One region of the Streptomyces sp. NBC_00996 genome, then DNA from elsewhere that is predicted to be linked to it. Evidence: predicted binding sites of a transcription regulator. Region 1 holds the regulator's gene; the other holds the start of a gene.
What was found. Region 1 encodes HrcA, which represses chaperone genes, less so after heat shock. Its sites were predicted from a motif close to TTNGCACTCNGNNNNNCNGAGTGCNAA; they were not measured.
Positions count from the first base shown of each region.

Region 2: the regulator HrcA is predicted to act here: its motif matches at 1,885-1,911, upstream of groES (co-chaperone GroES).

Region 1 covers NZ_CP108723.1:3,611,114-3,615,699, reverse strand. The annotation lists gene hemW (radical SAM family heme chaperone HemW) at 1-139, shown strand, start outside; gene OG390_RS17020 (DUF3097 domain-containing protein) at 246-1,049, opposite strand; gene OG390_RS17015 (MBL fold metallo-hydrolase) at 1,081-1,821, opposite strand; gene hrcA (heat-inducible transcriptional repressor HrcA) at 1,992-3,008, shown strand; gene dnaJ (molecular chaperone DnaJ) at 3,009-4,145, shown strand; gene OG390_RS17000 (nitronate monooxygenase) at 4,408-4,586, shown strand, end outside.
Region 2 covers NZ_CP108723.1:6,664,309-6,668,894, forward strand. The annotation lists gene OG390_RS31470 (polysaccharide deacetylase family protein) at 50-1,042, shown strand; gene OG390_RS31475 (polysaccharide deacetylase family protein) at 1,039-1,830, shown strand; gene groES (co-chaperone GroES) at 2,056-2,364, shown strand; gene groL (chaperonin GroEL) at 2,476-4,104, shown strand; gene OG390_RS31490 (ester cyclase) at 4,400-4,586, opposite strand, start outside.

The DNA of each region.
Region 1 (4,586 bases):
GCCGGACGGGCTGGCCGCATCCCGCCGGGCCCTGTCCGACGGACTCCTCGAGCCCGGCCCGTACGACGCCGGTCGCGCCGTTCTCACGCTGCGGGGGCGGCTGCTGGCCGACGCGGTGGTGCGGGACCTGGTGGACTGAGGCACCCGGGGACGCGGCCGGGGTCGGGAGCGGTGCGCCTACCGGCGCTCGCAGGGTGCCGCCTTCTGCGGGGCGGGTGCCGCCCCGGCGGCACGACTGCCCCCAGCTACACCGGTGCCGTCACGAAGTCGATCAACTCCTCCACCCGGCCCAGGAGTTCCGGCTCCAGGTCCTTGTAGGACCGCACCCGGGACAGGATGTGCTGCCAGGCCGCGCCGGTGTTCTCCGGCCAGCCCAGGGCGCGGCAGACGCCCGTCTTCCAGTCCTGGCCGTGCGGGATCCTGGGCCAGGCCCCGATGCCCACGGAGGACGGCTTCACAGCCTCCCAGATGTCGATGTACGGGTGGCCCAGCACCAGGGCGTGGTCGCTGGTGACCGCGTCCGCGATGCGGGACTCCTTCGTGCCGGGGACCAGGTGGTCGACCAGGACGCCGAGGCGGGCGTCCGGCCCCGGCGCGAAGTCCGCGACGATCGACGGGAGGTCGTCGATGCCCTCCAGGTACTCGACGACGACGCCTTCGATACGGAGGTCGTCGCCCCAGACACGCTCGACCAGTTCGGCGTCGTGGCGGCCCTCCACGTAGACACGTCCGGCCCGCGCGACCCGGGCCCGCGCGCCGGGGACGGCGACCGAACCGGAGGCCGTGCGGGTGGGACGTACCGGACCGGAGGCCGGGCGGACCAGCGTCACCACCTTGCCCTCCAGAAGGAAGCCGCGCGGCTCCAGCGGGAACACGCGGTGCTTGCCGAAGCGGTCCTCCAGGGTCACCGTGCCCGCCTCGCAGCGGATCACCGCGCCGCAGAAGCCGGTGCCGGGCTCCTCGACCACCAGGCCGGGGTCGGCGTGGACCTTGGGCACGGCCTGGGGCTTCTTCCACGGCGGGGTCAGGTCCGGAGAGTACTGGCGCATTCGGATGACGATAGGAGAAGCTCCCGGCCCGCTACGAAGACACGCCGAAACGTGTGGCCAACGCGTCCCGCTGTGCACGGACAAACGCCGCATTCACCGCCGCGCCGTGCCCCGGCACGTACACCGCGTCCTCCCCGCCCAGGTCGAGCAGCCGGTCCAGCGCCGCCGGCCAGTGGGAGGGAACGGCGTCGGGACCCGCCTGGGGTTCGCCCGACTCCTCCACCAGGTCGCCGCAGAAGACGGTCTCCGGTGAGCCGGGTGGACCGGGGACCAGGACCACCAGATCGTGGCAGGTGTGGCCGGGGCCCACGTTGGCGAGCAGGACCTGTATGCCGCCTCCGAGATCGAGGGTCCACTCGCCGGACACCGAGTGGCGGGGGTGGACCAGGAGATCCGCGGCCTCCGCCGCCTCGCGGGGGTCGAGACCGTTGCGTACGGCGTCCGCGCGCAGCTCCTCGCGGTCGTGCGCGAAGACCGCGTCCAGGCCGACCGCGCCGAACACCTCCACCCCGGCGAACGCGGCCGCCCCGAAGACATGGTCGAAGTGGGGATGCGTGAGTGCGAGGTGCGTCACACGGCGGTCGCCACCGAGGATCCGTCGCGCCTCGGTCCGCAGCTGCGCGCCCTCCCGCAGGCTCGACCCCGCGTCGATCATCAGCGCCGCGCCGTCGCCCACCACGAGCCCGGCCGTGCAGTCCCAGACCGGAAGCCGCTTCCGCCCGACCCGGGGCGCCACCGTTTCCCACCCCAGGTCTTCCCAAGTCAGCCTCATATGGAGACGCTAGCCGTGAGAGCCTGCCAGGCACGACATCGCAGGCCCGCCCTTGCCGGGGCCGTACCTCACCGCCGTACACTGGGCCGGGGAACGCTGGCACTCACGTGCGCTGAGTGCCAGGCCGAAGGCCACGAAGTGCGCGGGGAAGACTTCTGGAGGTGTGCGCGATGCTCAGTGAACGCAGGCTCGAGGTGCTGCGCGCCATCGTCCAGGACTACGTGGGCACCGAGGAGCCGGTCGGTTCCAAGGCGCTGACCGAGCGGCACCGCCTCGGCGTCTCGCCGGCGACCGTGCGCAACGACATGGCTGTGTTGGAGGACGAGGGTTATATCGCCCAGCCGCACACCAGCGCCGGGCGCATCCCCACCGACAAGGGCTACCGCCTCTTCGTCGACAAGCTCGCGGGCGTCAAGCCCATGACCGCGCCCGAGCGGCGCGCCATCCAGAACTTCCTCGACGGCGCCGTCGACCTCGACGACGTCGTGGGCCGGACCGTACGGCTGCTCGCGCAGCTCACACGGCAGGTCGCCGTGGTGCAGTACCCCTCGCTGACGCGCTCGACCGTGCGGCACGTGGAGCTGCTCTCGCTCGCCCCCGCGCGCGTGATGCTCGTGCTGATCACCGACACCGGCCGGGTCGAGCAGCGCATGATCGACTGCCCTGTACCGTTCGGCGAGACGTCGCTCGCGGATCTGCGGGCCCGGCTCAACAGCCGGGTCGCGGGTCGCCGTTTCGCGGACGTCCCGCAGCTCGTGCAGGACCTGCCGGAGGCCTTCGAGGCGGAGGACCGCGGTACGGTCTCGACAGTGCTCTCCACTCTTCTGGAGACGCTCGTCGAGGAGACCGAGGAGCGGCTGATGATCGGCGGCACCGCCAATCTCACCCGTTTCGGACATGACTTCCCTCTCACCATCCGGCCGGTGCTCGAAGCGCTGGAGGAGCAGGTGGTGCTCCTCAAGTTGCTTGGTGAGGCCGGGGATTCGAGCATGACCGTGCGAATCGGGCACGAGAACGCGTATGAGGGACTCAACTCCACGTCCGTGGTCTCGGTCGGCTACGGTTCGGGCGGCGAGGCAGTAGCCAAACTCGGCGTGGTCGGCCCGACCCGCATGGATTATCCGGGAACGATGGGAGCGGTACGAGCGGTGGCACGGTACGTCGGACAGATCCTGGCGGAGTCTTAAGTGGCCACGGACTACTACGCCGTACTCGGCGTGCGCCGCGACGCGTCCCAGGACGAGATCAAGAAGGCGTTCCGGAGGCTCGCGCGCGAGCTGCACCCGGACGTCAATCCCGATCCGAAGACGCAGGAGCGGTTCAAGGAGATCAACGCCGCGTACGAGGTGTTGTCGGACCCGCAGAAGAAGCAGGTCTACGACCTCGGTGGCGACCCGCTGTCCCAGTCGGGCGGCGCGGGCGCGGGCGGCTTCGGCGCGGGCGGCTTCGGGAACTTCTCGGACATCATGGACGCCTTCTTCGGTACGGCGTCGCAGCGCGGCCCCCGGTCGCGCACCCGCCGTGGCCAGGACGCCATGATCCGGCTCGAGATCGAGCTGGACGAGGCCGCCTTCGGCACGACGAAGGACATCCAGGTCGACACGGCCGTCGTCTGCGCCACCTGCAATGGGGAAGGCGCGGCGCCGGGCACCTCGGCGCAGACGTGTGACATGTGCCGCGGTCGCGGTGAGGTGTCGCAGGTGACGCGGTCCTTCCTGGGCCAGGTCATGACGTCCCGCCCCTGCCCGCAGTGCCAGGGCTTCGGCACCGTGGTCCCGACCCCGTGCCCGGAGTGCGCGGGCGACGGACGGGTCCGCTCCCGTCGGACGCTGACCGTGAAGATTCCGGCCGGTGTCGACAACGGCACGCGGATCCAACTCGCGGGCGAGGGCGAGGTCGGCCCCGGTGGCGGGCCCGCCGGTGACCTCTACGTCGAGATCCACGAGCTGCCGCACGCCGTGTTCCAGCGGCGTGGCGACGATCTGCACTGCACGGTCACCATCCCGATGACCGCGGCGTGCCTGGGCACGAAGGTGCCGCTGGAGACGCTCGACGGCCTGGAGGAGGTCGACATCCGTCCGGGCACGCAGTCCGGGCAGTCGATCCCGCTGCACGGGCGGGGCATCACGCATCTGCGGGGCGGTGGCCGGGGCGATCTGATCGTGCACGTCGAGGTGATGACGCCCACGAAGCTCGATCCCGAGCAGGAGCGGTTGCTGCGGGAGCTTGCGAAGCTGCGGGGTGAGGAGCGGCCGACCGGGCAGTTCCAGCCCGGGCAGCAGGGGCTGTTCTCGCGGCTGAAGGACGCGTTCAATGGCCGCTGAGGTGGAGTTTTTCGCCCCCTTTGCCCCTGCCCGTCCCGTCCCTGGGGGGCTCCGCCCCCCAGACCCCCGGTTGTCTTTCGGCTGCGGGTGGGTGGGGGCTGGTCGCGCCCACGCGGCGGAGCCGCAAATGTCACAGCCCCGCGCCCCTTACGGGGCGTTCGACAGGGGCGAAAATGTGTGGTCGCGGGTGCCCATCCCGTTGGCCTATGCCAGGCGGAAGGCCGGATTCGGACTTGTACGGGGGACGTGACAACATGCCGTCATGTCCTCCGCACTGACCGATCTCTTCCCCCACCCGATCGTGCAGGCCCCCATGGCGGGCGGCGTCTCCGTCCCGCATCTCGCGGCCGCCGTGTCCGAGGCCGGTGGGCTCGGGTTCCTCGCCGCCGGGTACAAGACCGCCGACGGCATGTACCAGGAGATCAAGCAGCTGCGCGGACT
Region 2 (4,586 bases), 3.1 Mb from region 1:
GGCGGTGTCGGGGCCCCGTGCGGGGCATGACCTGCGAGGATCCGGCGCCATGCGACCTGTACGACAAAAGTATAAAAATGCGGCGAATGGGATGGGGCTTCGCGGAGGATTCGGCGCCCGCGGGAGTGCCGAATCCGGCAAGGGGGCCTGTACCCGCGGTGGAGTCGGTTCCCGCGGTGTGGTCGCCGTGCTCGCCCTCACCGCCCTCGTCTCCGGCTGCTCCGACGGTCACGGCGTGCGGCCGGCCCCCGGTCAGCAGGCGATGAAGGCGCCCCCCGCCCGTGCCCTCTACTCGTACGCCGCCAAGCTCCGCGTCGCGCAGGCCCAACGGGCCGCCGCGGCCAAACGCTGGGGACTGGCCAGGACGCCGCTGACGGCCCCGCCGGCGCCCGTCAAGAAGCCGGTGATCAGGGCCCGCGACGGGTTCGAGGTCGACGACCAGGAGGAGCTGGACCTGCCCCCGGTCTTCACCACCGTCCCCACCAAGGACAAGGTCGTCTTCCTCACCATCGACGACGGCGAGGAGAAGGACCCGAAGTTCCTGCGGATGATGAGCGATCTGAAGATCCCGTACACCGCCTTCCTCAGCAACTACCTGATCAAGGACGACTACCAGTACTTCCGGAAGATGCGCGACCGGGGCGTGACGCTGAACAACCACACGCTCCACCACCCCTACCTGCCCGGACTCTCGTACGCGGAACAGAAGGACGAGATCTGCGGCATGCAGGCCATCATGAAGCGGCAGTTCGGCAAGCGCCCCACGGTCTTCCGGCCCCCGTACGGCAACTACAACCAGGACACCCTGCGCGCCGCCAAGTCCTGCGGCATCAAGTACGCGCCCATCTGGGACGAGGAGGTCTTCGTCGACCACTGGGAGTACCGCGAGTGGGACCAGGACCTGCACCCCGGCGACATCGTCCTCACCCACTTCCGCGGCCGGAACGACTGGAAGGGCACGATGCCCGACATGGTCCGCCGCTTCATGAGGAAGGTGACGGACGAGGGATACGCGGTGGCCCGCCTGGAGGACTACCTGTGAGGGTGCGGGGACTGGTCGCCGGGCTGCTCGCCGCCGCTCTCCTGAGCGGCTGCGCGCAGTCCGTCGACCCGATCGAGCGGCTGGGCAAGAAAGCGGCGCAGAAGGTACGGCCACGCGAGTCGGCGTACCGCCGCTGGGGGCTCGCCGCCCCGCTCGCCAGGGCGCCGAGACCGCCCGTCCGGACCACCGCCCGCACCGCGGGTCCGGGCCTGCCGCCCGTCGTGGACCACGTCCCCACCCGCGACAAGGTGGTCTTCCTGACATACGACGACGGCGTCGAGCGCGATCCGCGGTTCGTCGACATGGTCCGTGAACTGCGGCTGCCGGTCAGCATGTTCCTCACGGACAGCGTCGTCGGGCCGGGGTACGGGCACTTCGCCCAGCTGCGCGCGGTCGGCGCCAGCGTGCAGAACCACACCCTCGACCACGCCTCCCTGCGCGGCCTGCCGTATGTCGGTCAGCGCGCCGAGATCTGCGGCCAGCAGGTCAAGCTCAAACAGCGCTTCGGCATCCGGCCCCGGCTGCTGCGGCCCCCGTACGGCAGGTACGACCGCACGACGTTGCGCGCGGCGGGGGACTGCGGGGTCGCTGCGGTCGTACTGTGGCGGGCGTCGATGAGGGCGGAAGGGCTGCGGTGCGCGGAGGGGGACCGGCTGCGACCCGGCGACATCGTCCTCGCCCGTCCGCAGGACACGGACGGCGTCACGCTCAGCGAGTCGACGACCCGGTTGCTGCGTCGCGTCCAGGCGCAGGGATTCACGGTGGCCCGTCTCGAGGACTACCTCTGACGGCGTCCGCATCCACCCGGTGCGACCAGAAACATCGCGGCGCGCCGGAGGCTTCTGGCACTCCGCTTGACCGAGTGCTAATCGCGGTCATAGTCTCAGGTCTGGCACTCCCCCCTGGAGAGTGCCAGTAGCGACGGGCAGGTCCGGCACCCGCGACGACGGATCGACCTGGTCGCCACCTCAGACAGTTAACCCCGTGAGATCTCCGAAGGGGGAGGTCGGATCGTGACGACCGCCAGCTCCAAGGTTGCCATCAAGCCGCTCGAGGACCGCATTGTGGTCCAGCCGCTCGACGCCGAGCAGACCACGGCCTCTGGCCTGGTCATCCCGGACACCGCGAAGGAGAAGCCCCAGGAGGGCGTCGTCCTCGCCGTGGGTCCGGGCCGCTTCGAGGACGGTAACCGTCTTCCGCTCGACGTCACTGTCGGCGACGTCGTGCTCTACAGCAAATACGGCGGCACCGAGGTGAAGTACAACGGCGAGGAGTACCTCGTCCTCTCGGCTCGCGACGTGCTCGCGATCATCGAGAAGTAATTCACCCCGTTTTGCAGTGAACTGCGCCCCTGGCCCCCGCGACCTTCAAAAGCCGGGCGCTGGGGGCGCAGTTCGTTTCTCCCAAAGTTTCCGAGAGGGCTGAATCGCTCCATGGCGAAGATCCTGAAGTTCGACGAGGACGCCCGTCGCGCCCTTGAGCGCGGCGTCAACAAGCTTGCCGACACGGTGAAGGTGACGATCGGCCCCAAGGGCCGCAACGTCGTCATCGACAAGAAGTTCGGCGCTCCCACCATCACCAACGACGGTGTCACCATCGCCCGCGAGGTCGAGGTCGAGGACCCGTACGAGAACCTCGGTGCCCAGCTGGTGAAGGAGGTGGCGACCAAGACCAACGACATCGCGGGTGACGGTACGACCACCGCCACCGTGCTCGCCCAGGCGCTCGTGCGCGAGGGCCTGAGGAACGTCGCCGCGGGTGCCTCCCCGGCGCTGCTGAAGAAGGGCATCGACGCGGCGGTCAAGGCCGTCTCCGACGAGCTCCTCGCCACCGCGCGCCCGATCGACGAGAAGTCCGACATCGCCGCCGTCGCCGGTCTGTCCGCCCAGGACCCGCAGGTCGGCGAGCTCATCGCCGAAGCGATGGACAAGGTCGGCAAGGACGGTGTCATCACCGTCGAGGAGTCCAACACCTTCGGTCTGGAGCTGGACTTCACCGAGGGCATGGCCTTCGACAAGGGCTACCTGTCGCCGTACTTCGTGACGGACCAGGAGCGCATGGAGGCGGTCCTCGAGGACCCGTACATCCTCATCCACCAGGGCAAGATCAGCTCCATCCAGGACCTGCTGCCGCTGCTGGAGAAGGTCATCCAGTCCAACGCCTCCAAGCCGCTGCTGATCATCGCCGAGGACGTCGAGGGCGAGGCCCTGTCGACCCTGGTCGTGAACAAGATCCGTGGCACCTTCAACGCCGTTGCCGTGAAGGCTCCCGGCTTCGGTGACCGCCGCAAGGCCATGCTCGGCGACATCGCCACCCTCACCGGTGGTCAGGTCATCGCCGAGGAGGTCGGCCTCAAGCTCGACCAGGTCGGCCTGGACGTGCTCGGCAGCGCCCGCCGGGTGACCGTCACCAAGGACGACACCACCATCGTCGACGGTGCCGGCAGTTCCGACGAGGTCGTCGGCCGCGTCAACCAGATCAAGGCCGAGATCGAGAACACCGACTCCGACTGGGACCGCGAGAAGCTCCAGGAGCGCCTTGCGAAGCTGGCCGGCGGCGTGTGCGTGATCAAGGTCGGCGCCGCCACCGAGGTGGAGCTGAAGGAGAAGAAGCACCGTCTGGAGGACGCCATCTCCGCGACCCGCGCCGCGGTCGAGGAGGGCATCGTCTCCGGTGGTGGCTCCGCGCTCGTCCACGCCGTGAAGGTCCTCGAGGGCAACCTCGGCAAGACCGGCGACGAGGCCACGGGTGTCGCGGTGGTCCGCCGTGCCGCCGTCGAGCCGCTGCGCTGGATCGCCGAGAACGCCGGCCTGGAGGGTTACGTCATCACCTCCAAGGTCGCCGAGCTCGACAAGGGCCAGGGCTTCAACGCCGCCACCGGCGAGTACGGCGACCTGGTCAAGGCCGGCGTCATCGACCCGGTCAAGGTCACCCGCTCCGCCCTGGAGAACGCCGCCTCCATCGCCTCCCTGCTCCTCACGACCGAGACCCTGGTCGTCGAGAAGCCGGCCGAGGAGGAGGCCGACGCCGGTCACGGCCACGGCCACGGGCACTCCCACTGAGGCACCGCTTCATGAAGAAGCCCTCGTTCCCGGTGTGGGAACGGGGGCTTCTCCCTTGAGTGCTGGTGCCGCGTCGGCCAAGGTTCGCCCCGTCGCGACGCCCGGCACGTTCCCCCACTGCCTCAAGGGCGTGGGAGGTGCCCCCACTCGCCGCACCGGCCGAAAGCCCAAGTACGTCCAGTACGAGGACTTCCGGCCGGCACTCCCCCAGCCTTCGGCCGGGGGGACCCCCAGAGCACGCACCGGACGCCGCTCCTCAACGGGCAAACCCTGGCTGACGCGGCACTAGGCCGCACTAGGCCTCCAGCGCGTCGAGCGCGCCGAGTTGGGCCATCAGCCCGAGCCGGTCGTACTGCCACCAGCCCTCGACGATCTTCCCGCCCTCCTCGCAGCGGAAGACGGTCGTGCCGGTCATGGTGACCTGCTGCCCGGTCGCGGGTATCCCCATGAAGTCGCCATTGTGGGTGCCGTTCCAGGTCCAC